Martelella mediterranea DSM 17316: one gene and its partners. The protein of the gene in region 1 interacts with the protein of each later gene in a pairwise test. Links are inferred from orthologs where the notes say so. Each region holds a gene or a part of one and is shown in the gene's direction. Other genes may lie near its edges.

Region 1 (4,062 bases):
CAAAGGTGCCGGAGAGCGGCCTCTGTCGAGGTTTTTTTCAGGAACGGACTTCTATCAATATAGTACATATTTTCAGATGCTTGCCCGGATTTCGAGTCTCTTCGTGCGCAGTGGTTCGTCTTCGTCGGCAATAAACCGGCTTGAAATGAGAACAAAAATAGAACATAAAAGGACTATAAGCAAAACGGAGGCAATCATGACCGATATTCTGCGCGACATCGCGGCTTTCTTCTCAGTCAGCCTGTTTCTGGCCAGCATGGCGTTGATCGTGAGCTCGCTATAGGTTTCTGTGCATTGCGAGACGAGCGATTGCACCGGCGTTGCTCGCCTGCCAAAATCAGGTGACGTATCTGATTTGGCGGCGATGAAGGAGTAATCTCGAGATGCAGGCTGAAGGCAAAGAGCAGGCGGTTCGTTTCGTGCATTTGCGCGTTCACTCGGCCTATTCGCTGCTCGAGGGCGCGCTGCCGCTGAAAACGGTGATGAAGCTCGCCGTAGCCGACAGGCAGCCCGCAATTGCGGTGACCGATACCAATAATCTCTTCTGCGCGCTGGAGTTTTCCCAGAAGGCCGTGGGCGAGGGGCTCCAGCCGATCATCGGCTGCCAGTTGTCGATCGATATGGAGGATGGTGGCGACGGCGAGCGCCGCAGCGGCGGACATCTGCCGCCGAAGAAATCGTCAATCGTGCTACTCGCCGCCGATCCGACTGGCTATGCCAATCTCATGCATCTTGTCAGTGAGGCCTATCTCGGCGGAGAGGGGCATGACAGTATATATATAACGAAGTCATGGCTCAGCGCGCATTCGGACGGACTGATCGCGCTCACCGGCGGGCGGACCGGCCCGATCGACGAAGCCGTTATTTCCGGCTTCGAGGCGAAGGCCGCTGAAAGGCTCGCATTCCTGAAATCCGCTTTTGGCGACCGGCTCTACGTGGAAGTGCAGCGGCACGGCAACTTCGACGTCCAGCACGAGCGTCGGGTTATCGCTCTCGCTTATGAACTCGATCTTCCGCTGGTTGCGACCAATGAGGCGTTTTTCCCGAGCCGCGATGATTTCGAGGCGCATGATGCGCTGATGGCGGTGGCGCACAATGCCATCGTATCCGACGATCGCCGTTTCAGACTGACACCGGATCACTATCTGAAGTCACAGGAAGAAATGGCGGCTCTGTTTGCCGATCTGCCCGAAGCGATCGAGAACACGGTGGAGATCGCGCGCCGATGCAGCTTCGTGCTGGATACCCGCATGCCCATTCTGCCGCGCTTCACCGGCGCCTCAGATGATCCCGAAGAAGCGGAGCGGGCGGAGGCCGCAGAATTGCGCCGGCAGGCGCGTGAGGGTCTGGAGGCGCGGCTCGCCCATGTGGGCCTGAGCCCGGGCCACACGCGCGAAGAGTATTTCGAGCGGCTTGACTATGAGCTCGGCGTGATCGAGGGCATGAAGTTTCCGGGCTACTTCCTGATCGTTGCCGACTTCATCAAATGGTCGAAGGAACGCGATATTCCGGTGGGGCCCGGCCGCGGCTCCGGCGCGGGTTCGCTGGTCGCCTATGCCCTGACGATCACGGATGTCGATCCACTGCGTTTCTCACTGCTGTTCGAACGCTTCCTCAATCCCGAACGCGTGTCGATGCCGGACTTCGATATCGACTTCTGTCAGGACCGGCGCGAGGAAGTCATCCGCTACGTGCAAGAGAAATACGGCCGCGCGCAGGTTGCCCAGATCATTACTTTCGGATCGCTGCAGGCCCGCGCGGCGCTGCGCGACGTCGGGCGCGTGCTCGAAATGCCCTATGGTCAGGTCGACCGCATTTCCAAACTCGTTCCCAACAATCCCGCCAACCCCGTGACGCTCGCCCAGGCGATCGAGGACGAACCCAAATTTCAGGAGGCCGCCGAGGAGGAGCCGATTGTTGGTCGGCTGCTCGCGATTGCACAGAAGATCGAGGGGCTCTACCGCCATGCTTCGACCCATGCGGCGGGCATCGTTATCGGTGACCGATCGTTGTCGCAGCTGGTGCCGATGTATCGCGATCCGCGCTCAGACATGCCGGTCACCCAGTTCAATATGAAATGGGTGGAGCAGGCTGGCCTCGTGAAGTTCGACTTCCTGGGGCTGAAGACGTTAACGGTGCTGAAGACCGCCGTCGATTTCATCGCCCGCAAGGGGATAGTGGTCGATCTCTCGCTCGTCCCGCTGGATGATCCCGAATCCTACGAAATGTTGGCGCGCGGCGAGACGGTCGGCGTGTTCCAGGTGGAAAGCGCCGGCATGCGCAAGGCGCTGATCGGCATGCGGCCCGACCGCATCGAGGATCTGATTGCGCTGGTGGCGCTCTACCGTCCCGGACCTATGGAAAACATCCCGGTCTATAATGCGCGCAAGCATAATGAGGAGGAGATCGAATCGATCCACCCGCTGATCGACCCGCTGCTAGCCGAAACCCAGGGCGTGATCATCTACCAGGAACAGGTGATGCAGGTGGCGCAGGTGCTGGCGGGCTATTCGCTCGGCGAAGCGGACCTTCTGCGCCGCGCCATGGGTAAGAAGATCAAGGAGCAGATGGACAAGCAGCGGGTCCGGTTTGTCGAGGGCGCGGTTGAGAAGGGTGTCAAGAAGCAGCGGGCCAACGAGATTTTCGATCTGCTCGCGAAATTCGCCAATTACGGCTTCAACAAGTCCCACGCCGCTGCCTATGCGATCGTGTCCTATCATACCGCCTTCTTAAAGGCGCATTATCCGGTCGAGTTCCTCGCTGCCTCGATGACGCTGGACATGGCCAATACCGAAAAGCTGAACGATTTCCGTCATGATGCGCAGCGTCTCGGCATCGAGGTCGTCGCCCCTTCGGTGCAGACCAGCTTCCGGCATTTTGAGCCGGGCGAAGGACGGATTTTCTATGCACTCGCGGCCATCAAGGGCGTCGGCGAGGCGGCGGTCGATCACATCGTCGCGGTCAGAGGGGACCGGGCGTTCGATAGCCTGGAGGATTTCGCGCGGCGGATCGATCCGAAACTCGTCAACCGGAGGGTGCTCGAAAGCTTGATCTGCGCCGGCGCCTTCGATTGCTTTGGCAAAGATCGCGCGGCGCTTCTGGCCGGTCTCGATCGCATCATCGGTCTGGCGCAACGCAGCCAGGACGACAAGACGAGCGGACAGGCAGATATTTTCGGCAGCGCTGGCGACTTGCCTCAGATCACGCTACCGGATTATACCCCGATGCCGGATTCGGAGCGGCTGATGCGCGAATTCCAGATGCTGGGCTTTTATCAGACTGCCCATCCGCTTGACGCCTATGCCGATATATTGTCCCGCATGCGCGTCCAGAGCTTTGCCGACTTCTCGCTTTCGGTGAAGAATGGTTCCGGTCGCGGGCGCCTGGCCGGCACTGTGGTGGCCAAGCAGGAGCGCAAGACGCGCACCGGCAACCGTATGGGCATCATCACGCTTTCGGATGCGACCGGCCAGTTCGAGGCAGTGCTGTTCTCCGAGATGCTTTATCAGTACCGCGACCTCTTGGAACCGGGAACCTCCGTTGTCATCACCGTGGCGGCCGATGTCCGTCCCGAAGGGATCGGCATGCGGATACAGACGGTCCAGTCGCTCGAGGAAGAGGCGGTGCGCCAGCAAAGCGCGATGCGCGTCTACCTGCGCGATGATTCGCCATTGGCCTCGCTGTCCCGGCACCTGAACAGCAGCGGAGACGGGATCGTGTCCTTCGTGGTCATCCAGAACGAGGGGCTGCGCGAAGTGGAGGTCGAGCTTCCGGGTAAATACAGGCTCTCCCCGGAAGTGGCGTCAGCCATGCGCGCGGTATCGGGCGTGGTCGACGTCGAACTCGTTTAGCCATCGTCGGGAGTAGGGAGGGGGTTCGATTCGTTTCTGCAGCGGTCGAGTACCGGAGTCCGCTTCGTTTTTGGCGGCTATTGGGCGCGTTTGCACGTCGAAGTCGCAGAATATGCGGCGTTTTTGTCGCGTTCTGCTTGCCGTGGCTGGATGGAACCGCTCTGTTGATGCTTGTTTTCTTTACCTTTTGTAAAGGTTTGGGCCTCCCACG
Region 2 (3,068 bases), 2.1 Mb from region 1 along the record:
TCGGCTTTGCCAGCAGCCTCGACGCGCTCCATCCCGGCTGGGATTATGCCGAGCGCGCGGTGGTGCTGGGCGCCGGCGGCGGGGCGAGCGCCGTGGTGCTGGCGCTGAAGAACCGCGGCTTTTCCCATGTCCATATCGTCAACCGCACGCTGGCGCGCGCCTCCGAACTCGCCTTCAGGCTCGGCGACCGGGTCCATGCCCACGACATGGACAATCTCGAGGCGGTGATGGAAGGCGCGGGCCTGTTCGTCAACACCACCTCGCTCGGCATGAAGGGCGGCGCGGTGCCGGATTTCGATTTTTCGCCACTGCATGAAAACGCGATCGTCGCCGATATCGTCTATGTGCCGCTCGAAACGCCGATCCTCAAACAGGCGAAACAACAGGGTTTCAGGACCGCCGAGGGGATCGGCATGCTGCTTTATCAGGCCGTGCCCGGTTTCGAGAAATGGTTCGGCAGGACGCCCGAGGTCGATGACGGGCTGATGACCGAAATCCTCGCCGATCTCGGGGAAACCGCATGATCGTGCTCGGCCTCACCGGATCGATCGGCATGGGCAAGTCGACCACGGCGGGCTTTTTCGCCGAGGCCGGCATGCCGGTCTTCAATGCCGATGACGCCGTGCACCGGCTTTATCGCGGCCGTGCTGTCGAACCTGTGGAAGCGGCCTTCCCCGGCGTCGCCGTCAATGGCGCGATCGACCGGCAGAAGCTCAGCAAAGCGCTTGCCGGCAAGGCCGAGAACTTCAAGCGGCTCGAGGCGATCGTCCACCCGCTGGTGCGCGAGGAACGACGCGCCTTTCTGAAACAGGCCAGCGTCGATGGCGCGCCGATCGCGGTGCTCGACATACCGCTGCTTTACGAGACCGGCGGCGAGCGCGATGTCGATTATGTCGTGGTCGTCACCTGCGATCCGGAAATCCAGCGCCAACGCGTGCTGTCGCGGCCGGAAATGACGGTGGAAAAACTCGAAACCGTGCTGAAACAACAGTTCCCCGATGGCGAAAAACGCGCGCGGGCCGATTATATTGTCGACACTGGCAATGGCATGGACGCGGCGCGCGCGGCGGTTGGCGCGATCATTGCCGAACTGAAAACACGGGGCCCGCGGGCGACAAGAGACAGCACAAGGGACAGCATCTGATGAAGGCGCAGCGCGATATCATCTTCGATACCGAAACCACAGGTATGGACAAGAATGACGATCGGATCATCGAGATCGGCGCGGTCGAACTGATCGACCATTTTCCGACCGGGCGCACCTTCCACGTCTATATCAATGCCGATGGCAAGACCGTGCATCCGGAAGCCCTGCAGGTGCATGGAATCACCGACGAGTTCCTGCAGGACAAGCCGAAATTCTCGGAAATCGCCGATGATCTTCTGGCCTTTTTCGAGGGTGCGCGCTGGATCGCCCACAACGCCGCCTTCGATATGGGCTTCATCAATGTCGAGCTCGGTCGCCTTGGCAAGGGACCGATCGCCGATGACATGGTTCTCGACACGCTGGCACTGGCGCGCCGCAAGCATCCGATGGGCCCCAACAGCCTCGACGCGCTCTGCAAGCGTTATTCGATCGACAATGCCCACCGCACCAAGCACGGCGCGCTGCTCGATGCCGAACTGCTGGCGGAAGTCTATATCGAGATGTCGGGCGGCCGGCAGGCGGCGTTTCGCCTCGTCAATGCTGGCGATGGCGACCAGTATGACGCCGACGGCAATGTCCGCAAGCTCCCCCCCCTCGTCCGCCCCCGCCCCCTTGCCCCGCGCATTCACCCGGAAGAACTGGAAGCCCACGCGAAAATGGTCGCCGAGATCGGCGACAAGGCGTTGTGGCATTCGGTGGCGGTGGAGTAGCGGGCACGGCTTCGCCGCTTGCTCCCAATACTCTCTCCCGCTGGCGGGAGAGATGCCCCGACAGGGGCAGTGAGGGTGGCGCAGCGTATCAAGCCGTGAGGGCGTTCGCGGTGATGGACTCCCCCCTCACTGTCGCTTTCGCGACATCTCTCCCCTCCGGGGCGAGAAGATTGGGGGCTATGCGGTCAAGCCATACGCGACAGCCGTTTTCTTTCCGCCACGCCTCACCTCACATATTTGCGCCAGTCATGCTCTTCCTTGAACCCGAGAACCTCGCGGATCTTGCGGTTGGAGAGCGGGGCCTCGTATTCGTCCAATTCGCGCGTGATTGGCGTATTGGGCGCGTATTTGGCGAGGAAACTCCTGGTCGGTTCGTTGGCGGTGATGGTGTCGTTGGTGGCGTTGAACACCTGAAAGCCGAGGCCATCCTTTTCGAGGCAGAGATCGACGATCTGGCCGAGATCGCGGGCGTCGATATAGCTCCAGGCATTGCGCTTGCGCGACGGCGGGTCGGCGAGGAAGCCCGGGAAATTGACGTAGTCTTCCGGCGAGATCACGTTGCCGATCCTGAGGGCGTAAATGTCGGCGCCAAAGCGCATGGCGAAGGCACGCGCGGTCTTTTCGTTGCAGACCTTGGAAAGCCCGTAGCTGTCCATCGGGTCGACATCGTAATCCTCTTCCAGCGGGAAGGACTTGAAGTCCTTGTCGCCCTCGGTGAAGCAGACGCCATAGGTGGTTTCGCTCGACGCGATGATCACCTTGCGCACGCCAAGTTTCATCGCCGCCTCAATGACATTGTAGGTCGAGACCACATTGGTCTCATAGGTCACATTGTCGGGCTGCAGCAGCACCCGCGGCACGGCGGCGAAATGGACGACCGCGTCCGGCGCCTCCGGCAGCGCGCCGCTCTCATAGCCCTCAAAGCCGAAATGCATCGAAAGCGCGTTGAAAACCTCGCCGCTCTTGGTGAGATCGGTGGTGAGCGTGTTCACGCCGGGATGGTCGAACGGTTTCAGGTCGAGATTGAGGACGGAATGCCCCTTGTCCAGAAGATAGGGTATGACGTCGCGGCCGGCCTTGCCGCTGCCGCCGGTGAAAACGATACGCTTGCTCATGGTTCCTCACTGTCCGCCGTCTGGAAATGGCGGCTTTTCCCGATCCGTTCGGGCGGCGCGAAACCGCCGCTGCCTGCTTTTATCGTCATCGCCCCC
Region 3 (3,008 bases), 1.3 Mb from region 1 along the record:
GGCAGCAAGCGCCCATAATGTCGCCCCCGCTCAGATCGCCAAGACGCTCTCCTTCAGCGTGAAGGATGACGTGTTTCTGCTGGTCGCGCGCGGCGATGCGCGGATCGACAACAAGAAGGCCAAGGCGGCCTTTGGCGGCAAGGTGAAAATGCTGCCGCTCGAAGACGTCGAGGCGATCACCGGCCATCCGGTCGGCGGCGTCTGCCCCTTCGGCCTCGCAAGCCCGATCCGGGTTTACTGCGATGAAAGCCTGAAGGCGTTCGACGAGGTGGTGCCGGCCGCAGGCTCCCGCAATGCCGCGATCCGGATTGCGCCCGAAAGGCTTGCCGAAATCACCGGCGCCGACTGGGTCGATGTCTGTGCCGAGCCCGCTGCCTGACATCGGCCTCAGAAATTCTGTGCATTTCGCCGAAAGCTCTGCCAGACTGAGCCGCACTCTGTGACAGAGCCGCACGGCATGGGCTATTGTTGAAAACCCGGTCGCAAACCGGACAGGAAAGGTGGCAATGGCCGAGAACGAACAGCAGCGCGAAAAAGACGCCGGATACCGCGTGCTTGCGCGCAAGTACCGTCCGAAGGATTTCTCCGACCTGATGGTCGGCCAGGAGGCGATGGTGCGCACGCTGACCAACGCCTTCGAGACCGGCCGCATCGCCCAGGCCTATATGCTGACCGGGGTGCGCGGCGTCGGCAAGACCACCACCGCCCGGATTCTCGCCCGCGGCCTCAACTACAAGTCCGACGCCATCGACAAGCCGACGATCGAGCTGAAGGAAATCGGCGAGCACTGCCAGGCGATCATGGAAGGTCGCCATGTCGACGTGATCGAGATGGACGCCGCCTCCCATACCGGCATCGACGATATCCGCGAGATCATCGATCAGGTGCGCTACCGGCCCTCGACCGCGCGCTACAAGGTCTACATCATCGACGAGGTGCACATGCTCTCCAACCAGGCCTTCAACGGCCTGCTGAAGACGCTGGAAGAGCCGCCCGAGCATGTGAAATTCATCTTCGCCACCACTGAAATCCGGAAAGTTCCGATCACGGTGCTGTCGCGCTGCCAGCGCTTCGACCTGCGCCGGATTCCGGCCGCCGATCTGGTGCGGCTGTTTTCCACGATTGCCGCCAAGGAAGGCGTCGAGATCGAGGACGAGGCGGTGCAGATGATCGCCCGCGCCGCCGAGGGCTCGGCGCGCGACGGGCTGTCGCTGCTCGACCAGGCGATTTCGCATGGCAGCGGCCATGTGGAAGCATCCGCCGTGCGGGCGATGCTGGGCCTTGCCGACCGCGCCCGGATTGTCGATCTGTTCGGCCATATCGTGACCGGCGATGTTGCTGCGGCGCTGGCCGAATTCCAGTCGCAGTATGAGGCCGGGGCCAATCCCGTGGTCGTGCTCAATGATCTTGCGGATTTCACCCATCTGGTGACGCGGTTGAAATATGTGCCCGAGGGCGCGGAAGACGTGTCGCTGAGCGAGATCGAACGCACTGCGGGCGCCGGCTTTGCCGAAAAGGTCGCGGTCTCCGCGCTGTCGCGCATCTGGCAGATGCTGCTGAAGGGCATTCCCGAGACCGAAAACGCCGCCCGCCCGCTGGGCGCCGCCGAAATGGTGCTGATCCGCCTCGCCCACGCCGCAAGCCTGCCCTCGCCGGAAGATGCCGCCCGCAGGCTGCTGGCGCTGGAGGAGGGCGGCGCAGCGGCGGCCCCATCCGCGCCGCCGGCCGGTCGCCCGCAGGGTGGCGGTTCCGGCAGCGCCAATGCCGTTTCCGCCCGCCAGACCGGCGAAGCGCCCCGCCAATCCGCGACCGTCACCATGCTGCATCCGCAAAGCGCAGAAGCCCGCCAACCGGAGATCGCGCCGCAGCCGGAAACCGTGGAGGCCGAGCCGGAGCCCGCCCCCGAACCGCAGAAGACCTCGGCGATCAAATCGCTGCAGGACATTACAGACCTTTGCTCGAAGAACCGCGCGATCAAGATGCGCTCGGAAATCCGCAATTTCGTGCGGCTGGTGCGGCTTGAGCCCGGCCGGCTGGAGGTCAACCTTCTGCCCGGCACATCCGCGACCTTCCTCAACGATCTCGGCGCGAAGCTTCGCGAATGGACCGGCGAGAGCTGGTTCGTCAGCCTCAGCAAGGAGGCCGGCGCGCCGACGCTGCTGGAAGCCGAGGAAGCCGAGCGCGAGCAGCGCTTCCGCGATGCCCGCGAGGACCCGGATATCGCCGCGATCCTGAAATTCTTCCCCGGCGCGGAAATCCGCGACGTCCGCGTGCGCGCCGAGACGGAAACACCCGATACGGCAGACGGCGATGCGCCCGACGCCGCCGTCAACGAGGATGGCGACGTGCTGCCGGAAGACGATATCGACGAATAGAAACAACATTCAAGGAGATGACATGCGCGATCTGATGGGCATGATGGGCAAGGTCAAGGAAATGCAGGCCAAGATGGAGCAGCTGCAGGAAGAGATCGCGGCCGCCCGGGTGGAAGGCGTTTCCGGCGGCGGCATGGTGCAGATCGAAATGACCGGCAAGGGCGACATGCTGTCGATCAAGATCGATCCGAGCCTGCTTAACGGCGACGAGGCCGAGATGCTGGAAGACCTGATCGTCGCCGCCCACCGCGACGCCAAGGACCGCGCCGGCGAGAAGGCGGAGGAAATGACCAAGGAACTGACCGCCGGTCTGCCGATCCCGCCCGGCATGAAGCTGCCCTTCTGAGGACAGCGCCATGACGCTCGGCGCGCTCGCCCTGTTCGCCATCACGCTGTTCGTCGCCGCCGGCTCTCCAGGGCCGAGCGTGGCAGCCCTCGTCGCCCGCGTCTTGTCGCGCGGGCACCGCGACGTGCTGCCGTTTCTGGCGGCGATGTGGCTGGGCGAGGCGCTGTGGCTGACGCTGGCGGTGTTCGGGCTGGCGGCCGTCGCCACCAGCTTTCATGGCGTGTTTGTGGCGATCAAATGGGCGGGCGTCGCCTATCTTTTCTGGCTCGCCTGGAAGATGTGGTTCG

What was found.
Region 2: the proteins of dnaE (region 1) and dnaQ interact in binary tests that used the Escherichia coli proteins (3 or more experiments, as listed by UniProt). The link is inferred for Martelella mediterranea DSM 17316 from one-to-one orthologs.
Region 3: the proteins of dnaE (region 1) and Mame_RS07450 interact in binary tests that used the Escherichia coli proteins (3 or more experiments, as listed by UniProt). The link is inferred for Martelella mediterranea DSM 17316 from one-to-one orthologs.

The regions. Positions count from the first base shown.
Region 1 is NZ_CP020330.1:2,885,422-2,889,483, forward strand. The notes cover bases 58-4,051. They hold dnaE (DNA polymerase III subunit alpha), read left to right. Parts: upstream 58-383; coding sequence 384-3,851; downstream 3,852-4,051. UniProt on the Escherichia coli protein: DNA polymerase III is a complex, multichain enzyme responsible for most of the replicative synthesis in bacteria. This DNA polymerase also exhibits 3' to 5' exonuclease activity. The alpha chain is the DNA polymerase catalytic subunit.
Region 2 is NZ_CP020330.1:831,925-834,992, forward strand. Bases 1-3,000 are described here. They hold dnaQ (DNA polymerase III subunit epsilon), read left to right. Parts: upstream 1-1,143; coding sequence 1,144-1,857; downstream 1,858-3,000. Other genes in these bases: Mame_RS03780 (shikimate dehydrogenase), read left to right, coding at 1-524; coaE (dephospho-CoA kinase), read left to right, coding at 521-1,144; Mame_RS03795 (NAD-dependent epimerase/dehydratase family protein), read right to left, coding at 2,082-2,972. UniProt on the Escherichia coli protein: DNA polymerase III is a complex, multichain enzyme responsible for most of the replicative synthesis in bacteria. The epsilon subunit contain the editing function and is a proofreading 3'-5' exonuclease.
Region 3 is NZ_CP020330.1:1,602,802-1,605,809, reverse strand. The notes cover bases 1-2,940. They hold Mame_RS07450 (DNA polymerase III subunit gamma/tau), read left to right. Parts: upstream 1-506; coding sequence 507-2,375; downstream 2,376-2,940. Other genes in these bases: Mame_RS07440 (LysE family translocator), read left to right, coding at 2,732-2,940; Mame_RS07445 (YbaB/EbfC family nucleoid-associated protein), read left to right, coding at 2,398-2,721; Mame_RS07455 (YbaK/EbsC family protein), read left to right, coding at 1-379. In the rest of the region: more of Mame_RS07440, read left to right, coding at 2,941-3,008. UniProt on the Escherichia coli protein: Part of the beta sliding clamp loading complex, which hydrolyzes ATP to load the beta clamp onto primed DNA to form the DNA replication pre-initiation complex.